Regions from separate parts of the Micromonospora sp. CNZ286 genome, predicted to be linked through region 2. Evidence: riboswitches for the same ligand, from Rfam matches in the RefSeq annotation. Region 2 holds a riboswitch; each other region holds the start of a gene.
What was found. A riboswitch is a leader RNA that binds a small molecule or an ion and turns the genes downstream of it on or off. The one in region 2 is predicted to bind cobalamin.
Positions count from the first base shown of each region.

Region 1: linked by a shared signal. The riboswitch ahead of FHX31_RS10565 (peptidase) and the one ahead of FHX31_RS09915 ((2Fe-2S) ferredoxin domain-containing protein) in region 2 are both predicted to bind cobalamin.
Region 3: linked by a shared signal. The riboswitch ahead of FHX31_RS17050 (acyl-CoA thioesterase) and the one ahead of FHX31_RS09915 ((2Fe-2S) ferredoxin domain-containing protein) in region 2 are both predicted to bind cobalamin.

Region 1 covers NZ_JACHIZ010000001.1:2,280,653-2,287,284, forward strand. Annotated here, with positions in the region: gene FHX31_RS10545 (tetratricopeptide repeat protein) at 1-1,001, shown strand, start outside; gene FHX31_RS10550 (hypothetical protein) at 1,067-1,507, opposite strand; gene FHX31_RS10555 (beta-1,3-glucanase family protein) at 1,678-3,270, shown strand; gene FHX31_RS10560 (alkaline phosphatase PhoX) at 3,449-4,609, shown strand; cobalamin riboswitch at 4,739-4,874, shown strand; gene FHX31_RS10565 (peptidase) at 4,974-6,017, shown strand; gene FHX31_RS10570 (hypothetical protein) at 6,053-6,538, shown strand.
Region 2 covers NZ_JACHIZ010000001.1:2,132,249-2,138,880, forward strand. Annotated here, with positions in the region: gene FHX31_RS09900 (precorrin-2 C(20)-methyltransferase) at 1-1,031, opposite strand, end outside; gene FHX31_RS09905 (precorrin-8X methylmutase) at 1,028-1,693, opposite strand; gene FHX31_RS09910 (sulfite reductase subunit beta) at 1,690-2,568, opposite strand; cobalamin riboswitch at 2,614-2,794, shown strand; gene FHX31_RS09915 ((2Fe-2S) ferredoxin domain-containing protein) at 2,885-3,529, shown strand; gene cobN (cobaltochelatase subunit CobN) at 3,526-6,632, shown strand, end outside.
Region 3 covers NZ_JACHIZ010000001.1:3,745,474-3,752,105, reverse strand. Annotated here, with positions in the region: gene FHX31_RS17060 (PrsW family glutamic-type intramembrane protease) at 1-741, shown strand, start outside; gene FHX31_RS17055 (LysE family translocator) at 829-1,452, opposite strand; gene FHX31_RS17050 (acyl-CoA thioesterase) at 1,456-1,968, opposite strand; cobalamin riboswitch at 2,100-2,307, opposite strand; gene FHX31_RS17045 (DM13 domain-containing protein) at 2,338-2,904, opposite strand; gene FHX31_RS17040 (response regulator transcription factor) at 3,006-3,704, shown strand; gene FHX31_RS17035 (sensor histidine kinase) at 3,713-4,729, shown strand; gene FHX31_RS17030 (ABC-F family ATP-binding cassette domain-containing protein) at 4,739-6,376, opposite strand; gene FHX31_RS17025 (hypothetical protein) at 6,494-6,632, opposite strand, start outside.

The DNA.
Region 1 (6,632 bases), 150 kb from region 2:
CCGACCAGGACCCGGCGCTGGCCCGGCACTGGCTGGAGGTGGCGCTGCGCCTCGCCGCCGAACTGGCCGACCCACGCCGGCGGCTGCTGTCGACGGTCTTCTACGAGCAGGGCCTGGCGCTGCTGGACAGCCGGGCCGGCCGGCCCGACCGCGCGCTGCGGCTCGTCGACGACGGGCTGACCCGGCTGACGGCCGCGCTCGGCCCCGGCGAACGCCCGCAGGACCTGGCCCGGCTGCGCCACAACCGGGCGCAGGTTCACCTCGCGCTGGGCGACCCGGCGCGGGCGCTGGCCGATCTGGACACCGTGATCGCCCACGACCCCGACAACTGCGAGTACTACGTGGACCGCGCCGCCCTCCACCGGGCGGCGGGCCGGACCCGAGCCGCGATCAGGGACTACGACGCCGCCATCCGGCTGGGACCGCATCTGCCCGAGGCGTACTACAACCGGGCCGTGCTCCAGCAGGAGCGGGGCCGCCCCGAGCGGGCTCGCGCCGACCTGGAGCGGGTGCTCGCCATCGAACCGGGGCACCTCGACGCCCGGATCGCCCTGGTCAACCTGCACGTGGAGCGCGGCGCGCTGGATGCCGCCGAGGCGGGTGCGCGGGCCGGGCTGGCCGGCGCTCCGCAGGAGCCCGCGCTGCTGTGCACCCTGGGCCTGGTCCTCGCCGAGCGCGGCCGGCCCGCCGAGGCCGACGAACTGCTCACCCGGGCCCTGAACGGGGACCCCGAACTGGTGGAGGCGTGGACGAACCGGGCGGCCACCCGGTTCGAGCGCGGCGACGTGGCCGCCGCGCTCGCCGACCTGGACCGGGCGGTGGCGCTGTCGGAGGCCCCCGTGCCGCGCTACAACCGGGGTACGGCCCTGGCCCGGCTGGGCCGGTGGGACGAGGCGGCCCGCGACTTCGCCCAGGCGCTCGCCCAGCCCGGCCTGGACCGGGCCCTGCGCCGGGATCTGCGCGCGGAACTCACCAGGTGCCGCCGGGCGCTGGCCGTCTGACCCGGCCCGGCCGGGGAGCCGGCGCTCATCGTGCGCCGGTCCCGGTCCGGGGGAGGGGAGCGGGTTCAGCAGCCCTGGCGGCGGCTGTAGATCTGGTGGCGCTCACCGGCCCATCCGATGTAGCCGACCGCCTCGACGCAGTAGTTCGCCGTACCGGTGACGGCGACCGGGCCGGCGTAATAGCTGAAGTCACCGGAATTGGTGTCCGCGCCGCCCGACCGGGTGCAGTGCGCGCCCTCGCCCGACCGCTCCGCGCAGCGGTAGATCTGCACGAAGGTGGGCGCCGACCTCCCGTACGCCGCGCCGCGGTGGTAGAAGCAGGCGCTGTTGGTGCCCCCGTTGCTGCTGTTGTAGTAGATCACCAGTTCACCGAGCCCGGACGACTGCACCTGGCTGTAGGTGATGGTCCCCGAGCAGGAGCCGGCCGCCTGGGCGGCGGGGGCGCCGACAGTCAGGCCCGCCGCGACGGTCACCAGCGCCGTCAGCGCCGAAAGCATGCGTTTCATGTACCTACCTACCCAATCCACAGTCGACTGTTCCATAGTGGATCTTAATCAACCGGTGACCTTCGCCGTGACCCTGGTCCATAGGCAGCCACCTATTGACAAACAATATTAACAATTGGACCCTCTGAGAGAGCGCTCTCCCGTCCCCCCGTCTCCCGCGAGGTGTCCCCATGCGTCTCCGAAGAAGGCTGCTCGCCGCCGCGTCCGCCCTGCTCGCCGGGCTCACCGGCGCCGTCGTCGCCACGCCCGCCCAGGCGGTCGGACCGGCGTTGCTGCCGGTCACCGTCACCAACACCACCGGCCGCAGCGACCCGGTCCACCTCTACGTCATCGGCGTCCAGCTGTCCTCCGGCCGACTCGGCTACGTCACCTCCGGCGGCACCTTCGTACCGTGGACCGGCGGGCAGCTCCCGCCGTCGCCCGCGCCGGACGTCTCCATACCGGGCCCCGGCAACGGCGGCAGCACCACGATCCAGTTCCCCCGCGGCTTCTCCGGCCGGGCCTACTTCTCCCTCGGGCAGAAGCTCAAGTTCTTCCTCACCCCGGACGGACTGGTGCAGCCCGCGCCCTGGGCGGCCGGTGACGCGAACCGCGACATCCTCTTCGACTGGAGCGAGTTCACCTACAACGACTCCGGGCTGTGGCTCAACAGCTCCCAGGTCGACATGTTCGCGATCCCGCACGCGGTCACCGTGACCGGCGCCAACGGCGTCACCAAGCGCACCGGCGACGTGGTGGCCAACGGACGCAACGCGGTCATCGACGGGATCCGGGCGCAGCCGGGCTGGGCCGGCACCGTCCACACCCGCTCCGACGGGACCGTCCTGCGCGTCCTGGCTCCGGGCAAGGCGGCCGGGGCCGGCCTGCTCAGCACCACGTACCTGGACTCGTACATCGCGTCCGCGTGGAACGCGTACACCACGAAGACCCTGACCGTGGCGCCCTTCGCCGACCAGCCGGCCATCCGGTACTACGGCCGCACCTCGGGCAACACCATGACCTTCACCAACGGCAGCGGCCAGGTCGTCGCCTCCTTCAACCGGCCCTCCTCGGCCAGCGTCTGGGGCTGCGACGGCGACCTGCCCGCGCCGAACGACCAGGTGGTCGGCCCGATCTCGCGTACGCTCTGCGCCGCCCTCAACCGAGGCACGCTCGGCACCGTCGACACCCAGCCCAGCACGAACGCCGCCGACTTCTACCGCAGCAACCCCACCAACCAGTACGCCCGCCTGATCCACGCCAACATGACCGACGGCCGGGCGTACGCGTTCGCCTTCGACGACGTCGGCGGATTCGAGTCGCTGGTGCACGACGGCGATCCCCGTTCGGCCGGACTGATCCTCAGCCCGTTCACCGGCGGTGGCGGCGGCACCCCGACCACCGGGGTGCCAGTGGTCAGCAACTGGAACAACAAGTGCATCGACGTGCCGAGCTCCAACTTCGTCGACCGCGCGCCGTTGCAGATGTGGAACTGCAACAACACCAACGCGCAGAAGTGGACGTTCAGCGGCACGGCGCTCAAGAGCCAGAACAACAAGTGCATGGACATCGACGCCGGGTCCACCGCGAACGGGGCGGCGGTGCAGCTCTACACCTGCAACGGCACCGGCGCCCAGCAGTTCACCCTGAACGCGGCCGGAGACCTGGTCAACCTCCAGGCCGGCAAGTGCGTCGACATCAAGGACTGGAACGGCAACGACGGCGCGAGGCTCCAGCTCTGGGACTGCGGGGGCACGGCCAACCAGAAGTGGCGCAAGGGCTGACCAGCCATGCGAACGGTGGCGGGGGCCGACCGCGAGTCGCTCCCGTCACCGGCAGGCGACGGACGAGACGGCCGGTGACACGACGCCGCGCACCGAGGCGTCCATCGACGTTCATCCAACAGATCGATGTGCGTAAGCTCCGCCCGGTCAGATCTGGGGAACCTACCGAGGAGGTTCCATGGATCGTCGAGCAATGCTGCGGGCCACTGTCGTCGGTGCGGGCGCTGTCGCGCTGCCGTTCACCGCGTGGTCGGCGGCGTACGGAGCCCCGGCGCAGAACGCGGCGGGCCCCTACGGTGGGCTCCAGCCCGCCGACGCCAACGGCATCCAGTTGCCGGCCGGCTTCACCAGCTCGATCGTCGCACGATCCCGTCGGACGGTGCCGGGGACGTCGTACACCTGGCACGACGCTCCGGACGGTGGCGCCGTGTTCCCGAACGGCACCGGCTGGATCTACGTGTCGAACTCCGAGGTGTCAGCCGGTGCGGGCGGCGGTGCCTCACGCCTCGTCTTCGACTCCAGCGGCACCGTGGTCGGGGCGTCGCGGATCCTCTCCGGCACCAACAACAACTGCGCCGGGGGCAAGACACCGTGGAACACCTGGCTCTCCTGCGAGGAGGTGTCCCTGGGCCGGGTCTTCGAGACGTACCCCCTCGGCGGGACCGCCGTGGCGCGTCCCGCGCTGGGCCGGTTCAAGCACGAGGCGGCCGCGGCCGACCCGGTCCGCCGGGTCGTCTACCTGACCGAGGACGAGACCGACGGCAAGTTCTACCGGTTCGTGCCGACCACCTGGGGCGACCTCTCCGCCGGAACCCTCCAGGTCTTCCGCGCCGGTACGGCGACCTCCGGCACGTTCACCTGGGCCACGGTGCCCGACCCGGACGGCTCGCCCACCCCGACCCGGCAGCAGGTGTCCGGCGCGAAGACGTTCAACGGCGGCGAGGGCTGTCACTACGCGGATGACACCGTCTGGTTCACCACGAAGGGCGACAACCGCGTGTGGCAGGTCAACCTGGCCGCCGGCACGTACGAGCTCGCCTACGACGACAACCTGGTCAGTCCGGGCACCCCTCCGCTGACCGGGGTCGACAACATCACCGGGTCCACTGCCGGTGACCTGTACGTCGCGGAGGACGGCGGGAACATGGAGATCTGCATGATCACGCCCGACGACAAGATCTCGGTCTTCCTGCGGATCACCGGACAGAGCGGTTCGGAGATCACCGGGCCGGCGTTCACCCCGGCGGGGGACCGGCTGTACTTCTCGTCGCAACGCGGCACGACCGGCTCGTCCTCCGGCGGCATCACCTACTGCGTCACCGGGCCGTTCCGCCGATGACCGGCTCCCGGCCCCGCTGACAGTGACCACGCGGTGGAGGACGCCCGGTCTTCACCGGGCGTCCTGCCGGCCGTCACGGCACGTGTCCGGTTCCTGGCGCATTGACATCGGTGCTCCGGCCACAGCAGACTGTCGCGACAACTGAACCACCGCGTGTACGTGCGGGGGAAGACCGGTCGAAATCCGGCGCTGGCCCGCAACGGTAGGCCGCCCAGAGAGATCTGCGGCGGCGAGCCCGAATACCCGTCGTACGCGTGTATCCGCTCCCCACCCGTCGTGGCCCACGGGTCGGAGTCCCGGTCGACGCGGCGTTGCCGCGGTCGTCCGGGCTTTCGACGACCGCCGGGCCGGAAAGGCGCTTCCGATGGTCGTCCGCCGAAGCCGGCACCGCCTGCTCGCGCTCCTCTGCGGCGTACTCGCCGCTCTCACCCTCACCACACCCGCCGTCGCCGCCCCCGAGCGCGCCGCCCTCACCCGCCCGGAGGCCGCCGGCGGCTGGCTCGCCCGGCAACTCGTCGACGGCGAACGCTTCGAGGCGGTCTTCGACGGTGTCGCGTACCCCGACCAGGGGCTGACCCTCGACGCCGTGTTCGCCTTCGCCGCCACCGGCGTCGCCGACGACCACGGCGCCGACGCGCTGGCCTGGGTCGCCCGGCCGGACATCCGCGACGGCTACCTCGGCGACGGCGCCTCCGAGGCGTACGCGGGTGCGACCGCCAAGCTCGCCCTCGCCGTGCAGGTGCGCGGCGGCGACCCGGCCGACGTCGGCGGGGTGGACCTGATCGCCCGGCTGCGCTCGCTCCAGACGCCGGCCGGCAGGTTCAGCGACCGGTCCGCGTACGGCGACTACAGCAACGCGTTCAGCCAATCCTTCGCGCTGCTGGCGCTGGACCGTACGGCGGGCGGAGCGCCACCGGCGGCGGCCGCCTGGCTGGCCGGCACCCGGTGCCCGGACGGCGGCTACCCGCTGCTGCCCGCGCAACCGGTCTGCACGTCCGACGTGGACGCCACCGCGCTCGCGGCACAGGCGCTGCGCGCCGCGGACCGTCCGGCCGACGCCGCCGCCGGGCTGCGCTGGCTGGTGTCCGTTCAGCGTGCCGACGGCGGCTTCGCCAACGCGGGCGGCACGCCGAACGCCAACAGCACCGGCCTCGCCGCGCAGGCCCTGCGCGACGGCCACCGGCTGCCGGCCTGGGCGCGGGCCCGGGCATTCCTCGCCGGACTCCAGGTCGGCTGCGCCGGGGCGCCGGCCGACCGGGGCGCTGTCGACTTCGACGGCGGCGGCTTCGATCCGGCCACCGCACCCCGGGCGACCGCCCAGGCCGTCCTCGGTCTCACCGGGATCGGGTACGCCCGCCTGTCCGCCGCCGGCGCCGACCCCGGCGCACCGGCACTCGCCTGCCCGTGAACCCCTTCGCCGCGCACCCGATCACAGGAGGATCCGTGTTCCGTCATCGTTCCACAGTCCGCACCTGGCTGGCCGGCCTGCTGGCCGCCGTCGTGGCCGGCGTCGCGCTGACCGCAGTCGAGCCCGCGCCCCGGGCGGCGCACGCCGCCGCCTGCACCGGCACCTCGGGAGTCACTGTGGTCGTCGACTTCGCCGCGCTCGGCGGCGGCGTCCAGGTCGCCTGTGCGCCGGGCGATCCGGCCACCGGCCTGGCCGCGCTCCAGGCCGCCGGCTTCACAGTCACCGGCACCGCCCGCTGGGGCCTGGCCTTCGTCTGCCGGATCAACGGCAAGCCCACCGCCGCGACCGAGCCGTGCGTCAACACCCCGCCGGCCACGGCGTACTGGTCGTACTGGCATGCGTCCAGCGGCGGCTCCTGGTCCTACAGCACGTCGGGGGCGACCGGCTACAACCCCGCGCCGGGCAGTGTCGAGGGCTGGTCCTTCGGCGCCGGCGCCCCGCCGAGCATCGCCGCTCCCTAGGTGTGACCGGCGGCGCACCGGTTGCCGGCAGCTGCTCTGGCGTCGTCGCGCGCCCGGGCGGTACGGTGTCGGCACCCGGTGCGCCGGGCACACA
Region 2 (6,632 bases):
ATGCCGAAGACGCCCGCGTCACCGCCGGAGACGACCGCGACGCGCTCACCGGCGAGCGCCAGTTCGAGCGCCTGCCGGGCCCGCTCGAGCTCGACCGTGTTGCCGGAGGCGTGGCGGACGAGTCCGGGGCGCTGCGCGACGCGCTGGACGTACGGGCCGTAGCCGACGACGTGGCCGGCCTCGGCGAGCACCTGCGACGCCTCGGGGGAGAGCCACCGATCGGGACCGGGGCCGAGGCCCACGACGACGACCTCGGCGCCGGGATAAGGTTCGGTGACCCTGGTGGCCGGGAGGTCGTAACGGGCCACTCCGGGCCGGGTGTCGCCGGGGACCAGCACGATCGAGAAGTACGGCACCGTGGCGGGGTCCACGTCGGCGACAGGCAGTACCCGCTCGGCGGTCATCGACGCCCGTTCGACGTACCAGGAGCCCTCGACGCGCCCGGCCTGCTCGAGCGCCGAGCGGACCTTGGTGAACGTCCGGCCCAGCTTCATGATCACCGCCCCGTCGGTGTCGGCGAGACGCCGGGCCAGCTCGGGCTCGGGCAACGTTCCCGGCAGCACGGTCAGCACGTCGGTCTGCCGGACCAGCGGCAGGGCGGTGGTGGCGGTGGCGGCGGCGAAGGCGGGCACACCGGCGACGACCTGCGTGTCGAACTCGCCGGCGAGCCGGTCGTGCAGGTACATGAACGAGCCGTAGAGCATCGGGTCGCCCTCGGCCAGCACGACCACGTCGCGGCCCGCACGAAGGTGGGCCCGCAGCCGCTCGGCGGCTTCGGCGTAGAAGTCGGCCATCGCCCCGGCGTACCCGCCCGGGTGCTCGGTGCTCTGGGTCGTCACCGGATAGACCAGCGCCTCCTCGATCACGTCGTCCGGGAACAGCCCGGCAGCGATGCGGCGCGCGTTGGACTGTTTGCCGACACCCTGGTGGTAGGCGATGACCTGGGCCGCGCCGATCAGCCGGGCGGCTTTGAGCGTGATCAGTTCGGGATCACCCGGGCCGACCCCGACGCCGGACAGCCGCCCGGTCACTCCGCCTCCCGGGCGAGGGCGTTGAGCGCGGAGGCGGCCATCGCCGAGCCGCCCCGGCGCCCGGTCACCACGAGATAGGGCACGTCGAGGCCGGGGGCGTCGGTGGCGAGGTCGATGAGCGCCTGCTTGGACTCGGCGGCGCCGATGAATCCCACCGGCGTACCGATGATCGCAGCTGGTCGTGGCGCGCCGTCGCGCAGCATCTCCAGCAGGTGGAACAGGGCCGTGGGGGCGTTGCCGAAGGCGACGACCGCGCCGGCGAGGTGGTCGGTCCACAGCGACACCGCCGCCGCCGACCGGGTCGTTGCCCACCGGTGGGCAAGCGCCGGGACCTCGGGTTCGTGCAGAAAGCAGCGGACCTCGTTGTCACGGGGCAGGCGGGCGCGGGTAACGCCGGCGGCGACCATGTGCGCGTCGGTCAGGATCGGCGCCCCCGCCTCCAGCGCCCCGCGGGCGGCGGCCACCAGGCCGGGGTGGATCACCAGGTTGCGGGTGAGGTCGGTCTGGCCGCATGCGTGGATCATCCGCACCGCGACCTTCTCGGCGTCGGCCGGCACACCCGAAAGATCGGCCTCGGCACGGATGGTGGCGAACGAGGCGTCGTAGATCGCCGCGCCGTCGGTGACGTAGTCGTAGCGGCGTGCCGGTGTGGTGAGACTCATGCGTTCTCCAGATCGGGGACGAGCAGGGTGCGGTACGGGGTGACGACGATCTCGCCGGCGCCGAGCGCGCGGATCTCCTCCAGCAGGGGAGCGTCCACTCGGCCGCCGGAAGCCGCGAGGTGCGCGGTGACGCGGCCGTCATCCTGAACGATCCTGCCCAGCGCGGGTGGAGGTGTGCTCACCCGGGTCCGCTCGGCACGGTCGAGTACGGTGCCCAGCAGCGCGGCGCCGGCGCCGGGCAGCTCGTCGACGTGCCAGGGTGAGTCCGGCCGGTCACCCGCGAGCCCGGCGAAGCGTACGGCGAGCCCGGTCAGCGCCGCGGCGGCCTCGTCCAGCCGGATGACTGGCCCCCACGCCGAGGTTCCGGCGCGTAGCTGCGCGGTGTCCGAGTCGAGCGCCACCAACCCCAGGTCCAAGTCACGGCTGACCAGATCACCGCGGCCGTCGTCAAGCACGAACAGGAACCGTCCGGTCAGCGCGGTGAGCCGGGGCTCGGCGCGCAGCCGTGCGTCGAGTCCGGCGACGACCGGGTGTAGATCGGCCCGGCCGCCACTGCGTCCGGTCAGCGGTGAGGCGAGGATGTTGCGGACCAGCTCGTGCGACGTGGACGGTACGAGCCCGGTCGCGATGACGTCGGCGACGACGGTCTCGGGCAGCCGCCCACCGTCGTGCTCGAGACCGCGCACCTGCAGGTTGGCGCGGCTGGTCAGGTGGACCGCGCCGTCGCCGTGCGCACGGGCCACCTCCACGAGTGCGCACAGCGCCGCAGTCGGCACGATCCCGCCGGGGACGCGCACCCGCACGAGCGCGCCGTCGTCGGCGATCCATGGGCGCAGCAGGCCGGGACACAGGTCGCGGCGGGTCCTCTCGGTCACGGCGACATGGTGCCAGAGCCCGTCCCCGGCGACACCGGCTGTCGGTGCTACCGTCGTGATGCCAGTCAAACTCAGCCATGAGCCAGGGAACCCGGTGCGAATCCGGGACTGACGCGCAGCGGTGAGGGTGACGGGCGGGGCACGACGCCACTGGACCCACGGTCTGGGAAGGCGCCCCGTCCGGTTGATCCCGAGTCCGAAGACCTGCTGGCCGCAGATCCGTCTGCGACACGTGCCCATCCAGGCCTCGCGCACAGGCCCCGGACGAAAGAAGACCCCGTGTCCCGATCGCACCGGATCACCGGCTCCTGACCCCGTGAGCGTCCTCGTTCACGTCGCGACCGCACTGACGGACGCCGCGTCGCCGGTGCTACGCGGGCAGGCCGAGGCAGCCGGCGCCCGACTGGCCTTCCTGCAAGCCGGCGAGCCGACGCTGACCCATGTGCTCGACCTGCTGCACGCCGAGGGCGCCCGGGAGGTTCGCCTGGAACCGGTGAGCACCGACGACCTGACTTTCGCCCGTTCGTGGGTGGGACGCGTGGCCGGCCACTGGCACCGTCAGCAGATCGACCCGCCGGTCATCCGGTTCGGCGAGCGCGCGATCACCGGGCACGAGGCGCCACTCACCTCACCGGCCTGGGACACCCTGCCGCCGTACCGCCATCATCTACTGCTGTGCCGCGGCCCGCGCTGCAGTGCCCGCGGCGCGGACGAGACCTATCGCGCGATCGTGGGCGCGCTCGTCGAGCAGCAGCTCACCGACGCCGACGTCCTCATGGCCCAGACCGGCTGCCTGTTCCCGTGCAACCACGGACCAGTCGCCGTCGTGCACCCCGACGGCACCTGGTACGGGCCGGTGCGACCCGGCGACGCGGCACGCCTCGTCGGCGAGCACCTACGCGCCGGCCGTCCGGTCGGCGACCTGCGCCTCGGCTCCCGTGTCACCGAAGGAGAAACATGACACGCATCGCCCTGCTGTCCACCTCGGACACCGACCTGCTCTCGGCGCGGGCCAGCAACGCGGACTGGTCCTGGGCCAACCCTGCCCGGCTCACCGGCGAGCGCCGCGACACCCTGACCACCGAGGCCGACGTGGTCGTTCTGCGGGTGCTCGGCTCGCCCGAGGACGTACGCGACCTCGCCGCGCTGATCCGCGGCACCGGCCGTCCCCTGGTCGTGCTCGGTGGGGAACGGACGCCGAACGCCGCGTTGATGGGGCTGTCGACCGTCCCGATCGGCGTCTGCGCCGAGGCGCACCGCTACCTCGCCGAGGGCGGCGCGGAGAACCTGCGCCAACTGCACGCCTTCCTGTCCGACACCGTGCTGCTGACCGGCGAAGGCTTCGAACCGCCGGCCGTGCTGCCCGAGTGGGGAGTCAGCCGGCAGCCGGCCCCGGACGCCCGGCCCCGCGTCGGAGTCCTGTACTACCGGGCCCACGAGGTGAGCGGCAACAACGCGTTCGCCCACGAACTCGCCGATGCCATCGACACCACCGGCGTGGCCGCCGGCGTACCGATCTACGTCTCGTCACTGCGGGCGGCGCCCGAGGAGTTGTACGCCGAACTCGCCACCCTGGACGCGATCGTCGTCACGGTCCTGGCCGCCGGCGGCGCCCGGCCCGCCACCGCGAGCGCCGGCGGCGACGACGAGTCCTGGGACGTCGAACGGCTGCGCGCCCTCGACATCCCCGTGCTGCAGGCTCTGGCGCTCACGTCCGGCAGAGCCGAGTGGGAGGCGTCCGACGAAGGCGTCACCCCGCTCGACTCCGCGACCCAGATCGCCATCCCCGAGTTCGACGGCCGCCTCATCACCGTCCCGTTCTCATTCAAGGAGGTCGACGCCGACGGCCTGCCCCGCTACGTGACCGACCCTGAGCGATGCACCCGCGTCGCGGGCATCGCCGTCAACCACGCCCGACTGCGGTATGTCCCGCCCGCCGAGCGCAAGGTGGCCCTCGTCCTGTCGGCCTACCCGACCAAGCACAGCCGCATCGGCAACGCCGTCGGCCTCGATACGCCCGTGTCGGCGATCCGATTGCTGCGCGCGATGCGAGATGCCGGCTACGACCTCGGCGCACCCGGCGCAATTCCCGGGCTCGACCCGCTGCTCCCGGTCGAGGGAGAGGATGCCGACACGACGGCCGGCAACGCGCTCATCCACGCTTTGATCGCCGCCGGTGGGCAGGACGAGGAGTGGCTCACGCAGGCTCAGCTCAGCGAGTCGCACGTGCGTATCAGCCGGGACGACTACCGGCGCTGGACTGCCGGATTGCCCGCCGCGCTGCGCGACGCCATGGCCGAGACCTGGGGCGAGGCTCCCGGCTCGCTTTTCGTCGACGACGACGGCGACATCGTGCTGGCCACCCTGCGCGCCGGTAACGTCGTCATCCTCATCCAGCCCCCGCGTGGCTTCGGCGAGAACCCGGTCGCGATCTACCACGACCCGGCCATGCCTCCGTCGCACCACTACCTGGCCGCGTACCGCTGGCTCGAACACGGCTTCGGCGCCGACGCGGTGGTGCACCTCGGCAAACACGGCTCGATGGAGTGGCTGCCGGGGAAGAACGCCGCGCTCTCAGCCGCCTGCGCCACGGACGCGGCAATCGGCAGCATGCCGTTGATCTATCCGTTCCTGGTCAACGATCCTGGCGAGGGTGCCCAAGCCAAGCGCCGCGCGCACGCCACCATCGTCGACCACCTGGTGCCGCCGATGGCACGCGCCGAAAGCTACGGCGACATCGCCAAGCTGGAGCAACTGCTCGACGAGCACGCCAACATCGCCGTGATGGACCCGGCAAAGCTGCCCGCGGTCCGCCAGCAGATCTGGACGCTGATGCAGTCCGCACAAATGCATCGCGACCTCGGCCTGGACGAACGGCCCGGCGACGAGGAGTTCGACGACTTCCTGCTGCACGTCGACGGCTGGCTGTGCGAGATCAAGGACGTACAGATCCGCGACGGATTGCACGTGCTCGGCCAGGCGCCGACCGGACAGGCACGCGTCAACCTGGTGCTCGCCGTGCTCCGCGCGACACAGGTCTGGGGCGGACAGAACCGGGCACTGCCCGGCCTGCGCGCCGCGCTGGGTCTTGCCGAGGACGCCCCGGCGGCCGACGTCGACGCCGTGGAAGCGCAGGCCCGTGCCCTGATCGAGGCGATGGAGAAGGCCAGCTGGCAGGCTGACGCGATCGACGCGCTGCACGACGACCCGGTGGTACGCGACGTCCTGCGCTTCGCCGCCGAGCAGGTCGTGCCGCGACTGGCCGCCACCACCGACGAACTGACCAACGTCCTGCACGCGCTCGACGGCGGTTTCGTCCCGGCCGGGCCCTCCGGCTCCCCGCTGCGCGGACTGGTCAACGTCCTGCCGACCGGCCGTAACTTCTACACCGTCGACCCGCGGGCCGTTCCGTCCCGTCTGGCCTGGGAAACGGGACAGGCGATGGCCGAGTCCCTCGTCGCCCGGCACCTCGCCGAAACCGGCGAGCATCCCCGATCGGTCGGCCTCTCCGTGTGGGGCACCTCCGCGATGCGCACCTCCGGCGATGACATCGCCGAGGTGCTGGCGCTGCTGGGCGTACGCCCCACCTGGGACACGGCCTCACGCCGGGTCAACGGCCTGGAGGTGATCGGCCTCGACGAACTCGGCCGGCCCCGCATCGACGTTACCGTGCGCATCTCGGGATTCTTCCGCGACGCCTTCCCACACGTCATCGAACTCCTCGACGACGCCGTGCAGCTCGTCGCCGGGCTCGACGAACCCGATGAGCGCAACTACGTGCGGGCACACACCCGCCACGACCTCGCCGAGCACGGCGACCAGCGGCGGGCCACCACGCGGATCTTCGGTTCGAAGCCCGGATCGTACGGCGCCGGCATCCTCCAGGTCGTCGAGTCCGGCACCTGGCGCGACGACGCCGACCTGGCCGCCGTCTACACCGCCTGGGGCGGCTTCGCCTACGGCCGCGGCCTCGACGGAACCGCGGCAACCGACGACATGCGAACCAACTACCGGCGCATCGCCGTCGCCGCGAAGAACATCGACTCCCGCGAGCACGACATCGC
Region 3 (6,632 bases), 1.6 Mb from region 2:
TTCGTCCCGGCGCTGATCGTGCTCGGCGCGTGCGTCGCGCCCGCCACATTCCTGGCCTTCGCCCAGGGACGGCCGGCCCGCCGCCCGGTCCCCGGCTCCGTCGTCGGCGTCGCCGCGCTCCTCGGCGGCGTGGTCGGCGTGGTCGCCGCCGGCTGGCTGGAGTACGGCACCCTGCACCGCCTCGGCGTCCTGCCGATGGCGCTCGTCGGCCTGGCCGAGGAGACCGCCAAACTGATCGTGCCGGCCGGCATCCTGCTGCTGTGGCGGCGGCACCCGTCCCCGGCGCAGGGCCTGGTGATCGGCGTGGCCTCCGGCACCGGGTTCGCCGCGCTGGAGACCATGGGCTACGCGTTCGCCGCGTTCGTCGGGTCGGAGGGCAACCTCGGCGCGGTCGAGCGGACGCTGCTGGTACGCGGTCTCACCGCGCCCGCCGCGCACCTGGCCTGGACCGGGCTGACCGCCGCCGCGCTGTTCACGTTCGCCGCCGCGCCCGGCGGCCGGAAGCTGGCGGCGTTCCTGCTCACCTTCGCCGCCGCCGTCACGCTGCACACCTGCTGGGACACGTTCGGCACCCAGCCCGCGTACGTGTTCATCGGCGCCGTGTCGCTGGGCTGGGTGCTGCTGCGCCTGCACCTGGACCGCGAGCGGCCGCCCGCGTCCGGGACGCCGGCGGAGCCGAACCGGGACCGGCCTCATGATCATCGCCAGTTCGCCGAGGTGGCGGGGTCGGAGCACTTCTGATGCCGCCACTTCGGCGTGATGGAGTCGATCAACCGGCCCGGGCATTGCCGACGCCCCACCGCGCTCCGCCACTCGCCCCGGTACGCCTCAGCCGGCGGCCAGCCGGACGCCGAGCGCGACGAAGGCGACAGCGCAGAGCCGGTCGACGCGCCGTGACCAGCGGCTGTCGCCCCACCGCCTGGCGAACCGCCCGGCGCCCACCCCGAGCGCCAGGTCCACGGCGAGCTGCACCGCGACGAACAGCACGCCGAGCAGCACCAGCTGCGCCGCCACCGGGCCCGCCTCGGGCCGGACGAACTGCGGCAGGAACGCCACACTGAACAGGATCATCTTCGGGTTGAGCAGGTTCGTCAGCAGCCCGCGCCGGAACGCCCGCCCGGCACCGCCGTCCGGCCGGTCCGCCGGGGCGCCGGGCCGGCCCGTGCCGCGCAGCGCCCGCAGGCCCAGCACGATGAGGTACGCCGCACCGGCCCACCGGATCGCGGTGAACAGCACCGGGGACGCGGCGATCAGCGTGGCGAGCCCGGCCACCACGGCGGCGACGTGCACCGCCTCCCCGGCGGCGACCCCGAGCGCGGCCACCGCGCCCGCCCGTGGGCCGTACCGGGTGGCGTTGGCGAGCACGAACATCATGTCCGGCCCCGGGGTGAGCATGAGCACCACGATGGCGGCCAGGTAACCCGCGAGCGTGGCCGCCGACAGTCCGAGCACCGGTCAGCCCTCCCCGGCGCCGTCGAGCAGCGCCCGGCGCAGCGCCAGCCGGTGTTCGCGCCGGATCTGCGCCTCCCGGTAGCGCCGCCGGTCGCCGTCGGTCTCGGCGTGCAGCGGCGGCACCGGCCGGGGCTGCCCGTCGTCGTCCACCGCCACCATCACCAGGTGCGCGGTCGCCACGTCCACCGGCGGCACCGCGCGGTCCCACCGGTCCGCGCTGACCTTCACCGCCACCTCCATCGAGCTGCGGCCGGCCCAGGTGATCCGGGCGTCCACGTGGACCACGTCCCCGACGCGTACCGCCCGAAGGAACGCGGTCTCGTCGATGGCGGCGGTGACGGCCGGGCCGTCGGAGTGGCGGGCGGCGACCACACCGGCGACCGAGTCGATCAGGTTGAGGATGCGCCCGCCGTGGACCGTGCCCATCAGGTTGGTGTGGTGCTGGTCCATGATCTGCGACAGGGTCAGGTGCGAGGCCGACGGTGGTCGGCCGGTGAGCGTGATGGTGTCGGGCACTGTGCGGTTCCGTCCTCGCAGAAGCGGACCGCCGACCGGCCGGGGTGTGCACGTCGAGGACACGCCGACGGCCCTGCGTACGACGTGTCACCCGCCCGACCCACCCGCGAGGTCGACGGCGGCGCGCACCGGTGGTACGCGCGACGCGGGCGGGTCTTCGGACTCGCGGGCGTGACACGAGGTCGCCTACTGGCCGTCGCTTCCCAGGCCGGTGGCCCAGTGCTGTTGACGGCTGTCGTTCCCACTCACCGCTGCGGGGCAGTCCCGGATTCCCACCGGGTTCCCTCTTACGACACCCGGCCGTCGCCGACCGGGTGAACCAGCGCTCCCCGCAGCGTAGCCCAGCGTCCGAGGCCGGCGGCACAGGCGTCAGGCCGGCGCCGATCCCGTCACAGCGGCAAGCGGCGCCGCGCCGAACGACACCGCGAACCGCTTGCACCAGATCGACACGCTGCGCAGACCGTCCAGGTCCACTGACGCCGGGATGTCGTACGCCTGGTCGCCGATGTTGCCCTTGAGCCGGCCCAGCTCGATCCAGCGGCCGTCGTCGAACACCTGCCAGCCGGCCCGGCCGGGCAGCACCTTCCGGTCGGTGAGCCACACCCGCAGGTCCGGCCCGTCGGAGGTGTCCAGTCCGCGCAGGAGCAGCTGACGGCGGCCGTCGGCGAGACGGACGAGCTGCGCCCGGCCGGACGTGTCGTGCTCGTGGGTGACGAAGTCACCGGCGGCGAGCACCACGTCGGCGGGCGCCGCACCGGTCGGCGACGAGCCGGTCGTGCCGGCCGGCGCCGGTGAGGGCTCCGCCACAGTGGGCAGCGTCTCGCGTACCTCGCGGTCGGTCACCAGCCGCCACGGCTGGAACAGGTACAGGCTCACCCCGAGGCCGGTGACGGCCACCACGGCCAGCACCGACAACACCACACGTCTTCTGCCCATGCTCCGACGGTAGGCGCGTAGCCGGCGGAAAGATCTTTCCGTCCGCTTACGGGTCGACCGCGGGCCGCCGCACCGGGACGCCGATGGGTAGCGTCTGGCCCATGGGGCGCTACGTGCTCGTCGTCGACGACGACCGGACGGTGAGCGACGTCGTCCGGCGCTACCTCGAACAGGACGGCTGCCGGGTCCGGCTGTCCTTCGACGGGCCGGACGCGCTCGCCGCGGCCGAGGAGGAGCCGCCCGACCTGGTGGTCCTCGACCTGATGATGCCGGGTCTCGACGGCATCGAGGTGTGCCGGCGGCTGCGGCGCCGGCTGCCCGGCCTGCCCGTCGTCATGCTCACCGCGCTCGGGGACGAGGCCGACCGGGTCGCCGGGCTGGAGGTCGGCGCGGACGACTACGTGACCAAGCCGTTCTCGCCCCGTGAACTCGTGCTGCGCATCCGGTCGGTGCTGCGGCGCGCGGCCCCGCAGGACCGGGGACCGACAGGGGTGCTGCGCGACGGCGACCTCACCGCGGACACCGACCGGCGCGTCGCCGAGCGCGGCGGGCAGCCGCTGTCGCTGACCGTACGGGAGTTCGACCTGCTCGCGTTTCTGCTGGCGAACCCGGGACGCGCCTGGTCGCGGGCCGAGCTGCTGGACCGCGTGTGGGGCTGGCGGTTCGGCGACCAGTCCACAGTCACCGTCCACGTCCGGCGGCTGCGGGAGAAGATCGAGGACCACCCGGCGCAGCCGCGCCGCATCGTCACCGTGTGGGGCGTCGGTTACCGGTACGAGCCGTCGGCGGCGTCCCGGTGAACGAACTGATGGTCATCGGGCTCTACGCCCTGCTCGCCGGCGCTGCGGTCGGCGCGATCGGCGTCGGCGCGCTGCGGCTGGTGCGCCACCGGTCGATCCTCGCGCACATCGCGGTGCTGCTCGCGGTCACCATCGCCTCGGTGACGGCGGGCGTCACCGCCGTCGCCCAGGCCATGTTCCTGTCCGCGCACGACCTCCAGGTCGTCCTCGTCACGGTCGCCGCGTCCGCGGCGCTCAGCCTGGCCGTCGGGGTGGCGTTCGCCCGCCGCCTCGCCCAGGCGGCGGTCTGGGCCGACCAGGCCCGGCAGCGGGAACGGCAGCTGGAGGCCGGCCGCCGCGAGCTGGTCGCGTGGGTCTCCCACGACCTGCGTACGCCGCTGGCCGGGCTGCGGGCGATGGCGGAGGCACTGGAGGACCGGGTGGTCGACGAGCCGGCGGCGGTGGCCGAGTACCACCGCCGGATCCGGGTCGAGACGGACCGGATGACGCGCCTGGTCGACGATCTGTTCGAGCTGTCCCGGATCACCGCCGGAGCGCTGCGGCCCGCGCTGTCCCCGGTGCCGCTCGGCGACGTGGTCTCCGACGCGATCGCCGCCACCGCGCCGCTGGCCGCCGACCGGCGGGTCCGGGTGCTCGCCCCGGAGACCGGCTGGCCGACCGTCCGGGCCGCCGAGGCCGAACTCGCCCGCGTCGTGACGAACCTGCTGGTCAACTCGGTGCGGTACACGCCACCGGACGGCACTGTCCGCATCGACGCCGGACGGGACGACGCCGACGCGTGGCTCGCCGTCTCCGACACCTGCGGCGGCATTCCGGAGGCGGACCTGCCCCGGGTGTTCGACGTGGCGTTCCGGGGCACCCGGGCCCGTACCCCCGCACCGGCCGGCGCCGACGAGGCGGCACCGGCCGGCGGCGGGCTGGGCCTGGCGATCGTGCGCGGACTGGTCGAGGCGCACGGCGGGCGGGTGCACGCGCACAACGTGACCGGCGGGTGCCGGTTCGTGGTCCGCCTGCCGGCGGTCTGACCGGGCCGCTCAGCCGGCGTCCGGGGGACCGGTCTCCACCAGGCGCCCGTCCGCCAGGCGCAGCCAGCGGCCCACGTCGATCGCGGCGAGGAACCGCTCGTCGTGGCTGACCACCAGCAGCGCGCCCCGGTAGGCGTGCAGCGCGCTCTCCAACTGCCCGACGCTGACCAGGTCGAGGTTGTTCGTCGGCTCGTCGAGCAGCAGGAGCTGCGGGGCCGGTTCGGCGCCCAGCACGCACGCGAGCGTGGCGCGCAGCCGCTCCCCGCCGGAGAGCACCCCGACCGGAAGATGCGCGCGCGGGCCGCGGAACAGGAAGCGGGCGAGCAGGTTCATCCGCTGCGCGTCAGGGGCCTGCGGCGCGAACGCGGCCAGGTTCTCCGCCACGGTACGGTCCAGGTCCAGCAGGTCCAGCCGCTGCGACAGGTACGCGATCCGGCCGTCCGCGCGGGTGATCCGGCCGCTCTCCGGCTCCAGATCGCCGTCGATCAGGCGCAGCAGCGTCGACTTGCCCGCGCCGTTGTCGCCGAGCAGGGCGATCCGCTCCGGACCGCGGATCGTCAGGTCGACACCGTCGGCGGCGAACAGCGACCGCTCACCGTGCCGGACCCGGACCCGTTCGGCGGTCAGCAGCGTGCGTCCGGCCGGGACGGTGGTGGCGGGCAGCTCCACCGTGATCGTCTTCTCGTTGCGCAGCGCCCGCTCGGCCTCGTCGAGCCGTGCCCGGGCGTCGTCGACCCGCCCGGAGTGCATCTCGTTCGCCTTGCCCGCCGCCACCTGCGCGTCCCGCTTCAAGCCGCCGGCGACGATCCTCGCCAGACCCGCGTTCTTCAGGTTCCGGGCGGCGTTGCCGGCTCGCCGGGCCGCCCGTTCGCGGGCCTCCTGCAACTCCCGCTTCTCCCGCTTGAGGTCCTGTTCGGCGCTGCGGACGTTCTTCTCCGCCACCTCCTGCGCGGCCCGCACGGCCGCCTCGTACGAGGTGAAGTCGCCGCCGTGGAAGCGCATCTCACCGCGGTCGAGTTCGGCGATGCGGTCCATCCGGTCCAGCAGCGCCCGGTCGTGACTGACCAGCAGCAGGCAGCCGTGCCACTGTTCCAGCACGTCGTAGAGCCGGTGCCGGGCGCCCAGGTCGAGGTTGTTCGTCGGCTCGTCCAGCAGCAGCACGTCGGGCTGCTTGAGCAGTTGCGCCGCCAGGCCGAGGGAGACCACCTGCCCACCGCTGAGCGTGCCCAGGCGCCTGTCGAAGGCGAGGTCGCCGAGGCCGAGCCGGTCGAGTTGCGCGCGCGTGCGTTCCTCGATGTCCCAATCGGCGCCGATGGTGGTGAAGTGCCTCTCGTCGGCGTCGCCGGCCTCGATGGCGTGCAGCGCCGCGATCAGCGGGGCGATCTCCAGAACCTCGGCCACGGTGAGGTCGGCGGCCAGCGGCAGGCTCTGCGGTAGGTAGCCCAGCACGCCGTCGACGGTCACCGACCCGGCGGCCGGGCGGTACTCGCCGGCGATCAGCTTGAGCAGCGTGCTCTTGCCGGCGCCGTTCGGCGCGACCAGTCCGGTCCGGCCGCCGCCGAGGGTGAAGGAGAGGTTCTGGAAGACCGGGGTGTCGTCCGGCCAGGAGAAGGTCAGGTTCGAGCAGACGACGAAGGAATCGGACATCAGGAAGACGACCTCAAGATGAGGGCGGGCGGACCTCAGCCGCCCGGCGGGGGACACGGTCTCGGGGTACGACGGAACGACCACGGCGCTCGCCTGCGGTCGGTCACATGTCCGGTCTCACCCGGAGATGTCGTCGTCACCCGCCATGTCTGGTCTCCCTGCCTGCCTGATCGCCACTGGATCACTCCGGTCCACCGTAGCACCGGCGGTGGTCGCCAGGCGGTCCTGCAGACGGGCGTGCCGGAACTGGTAGACC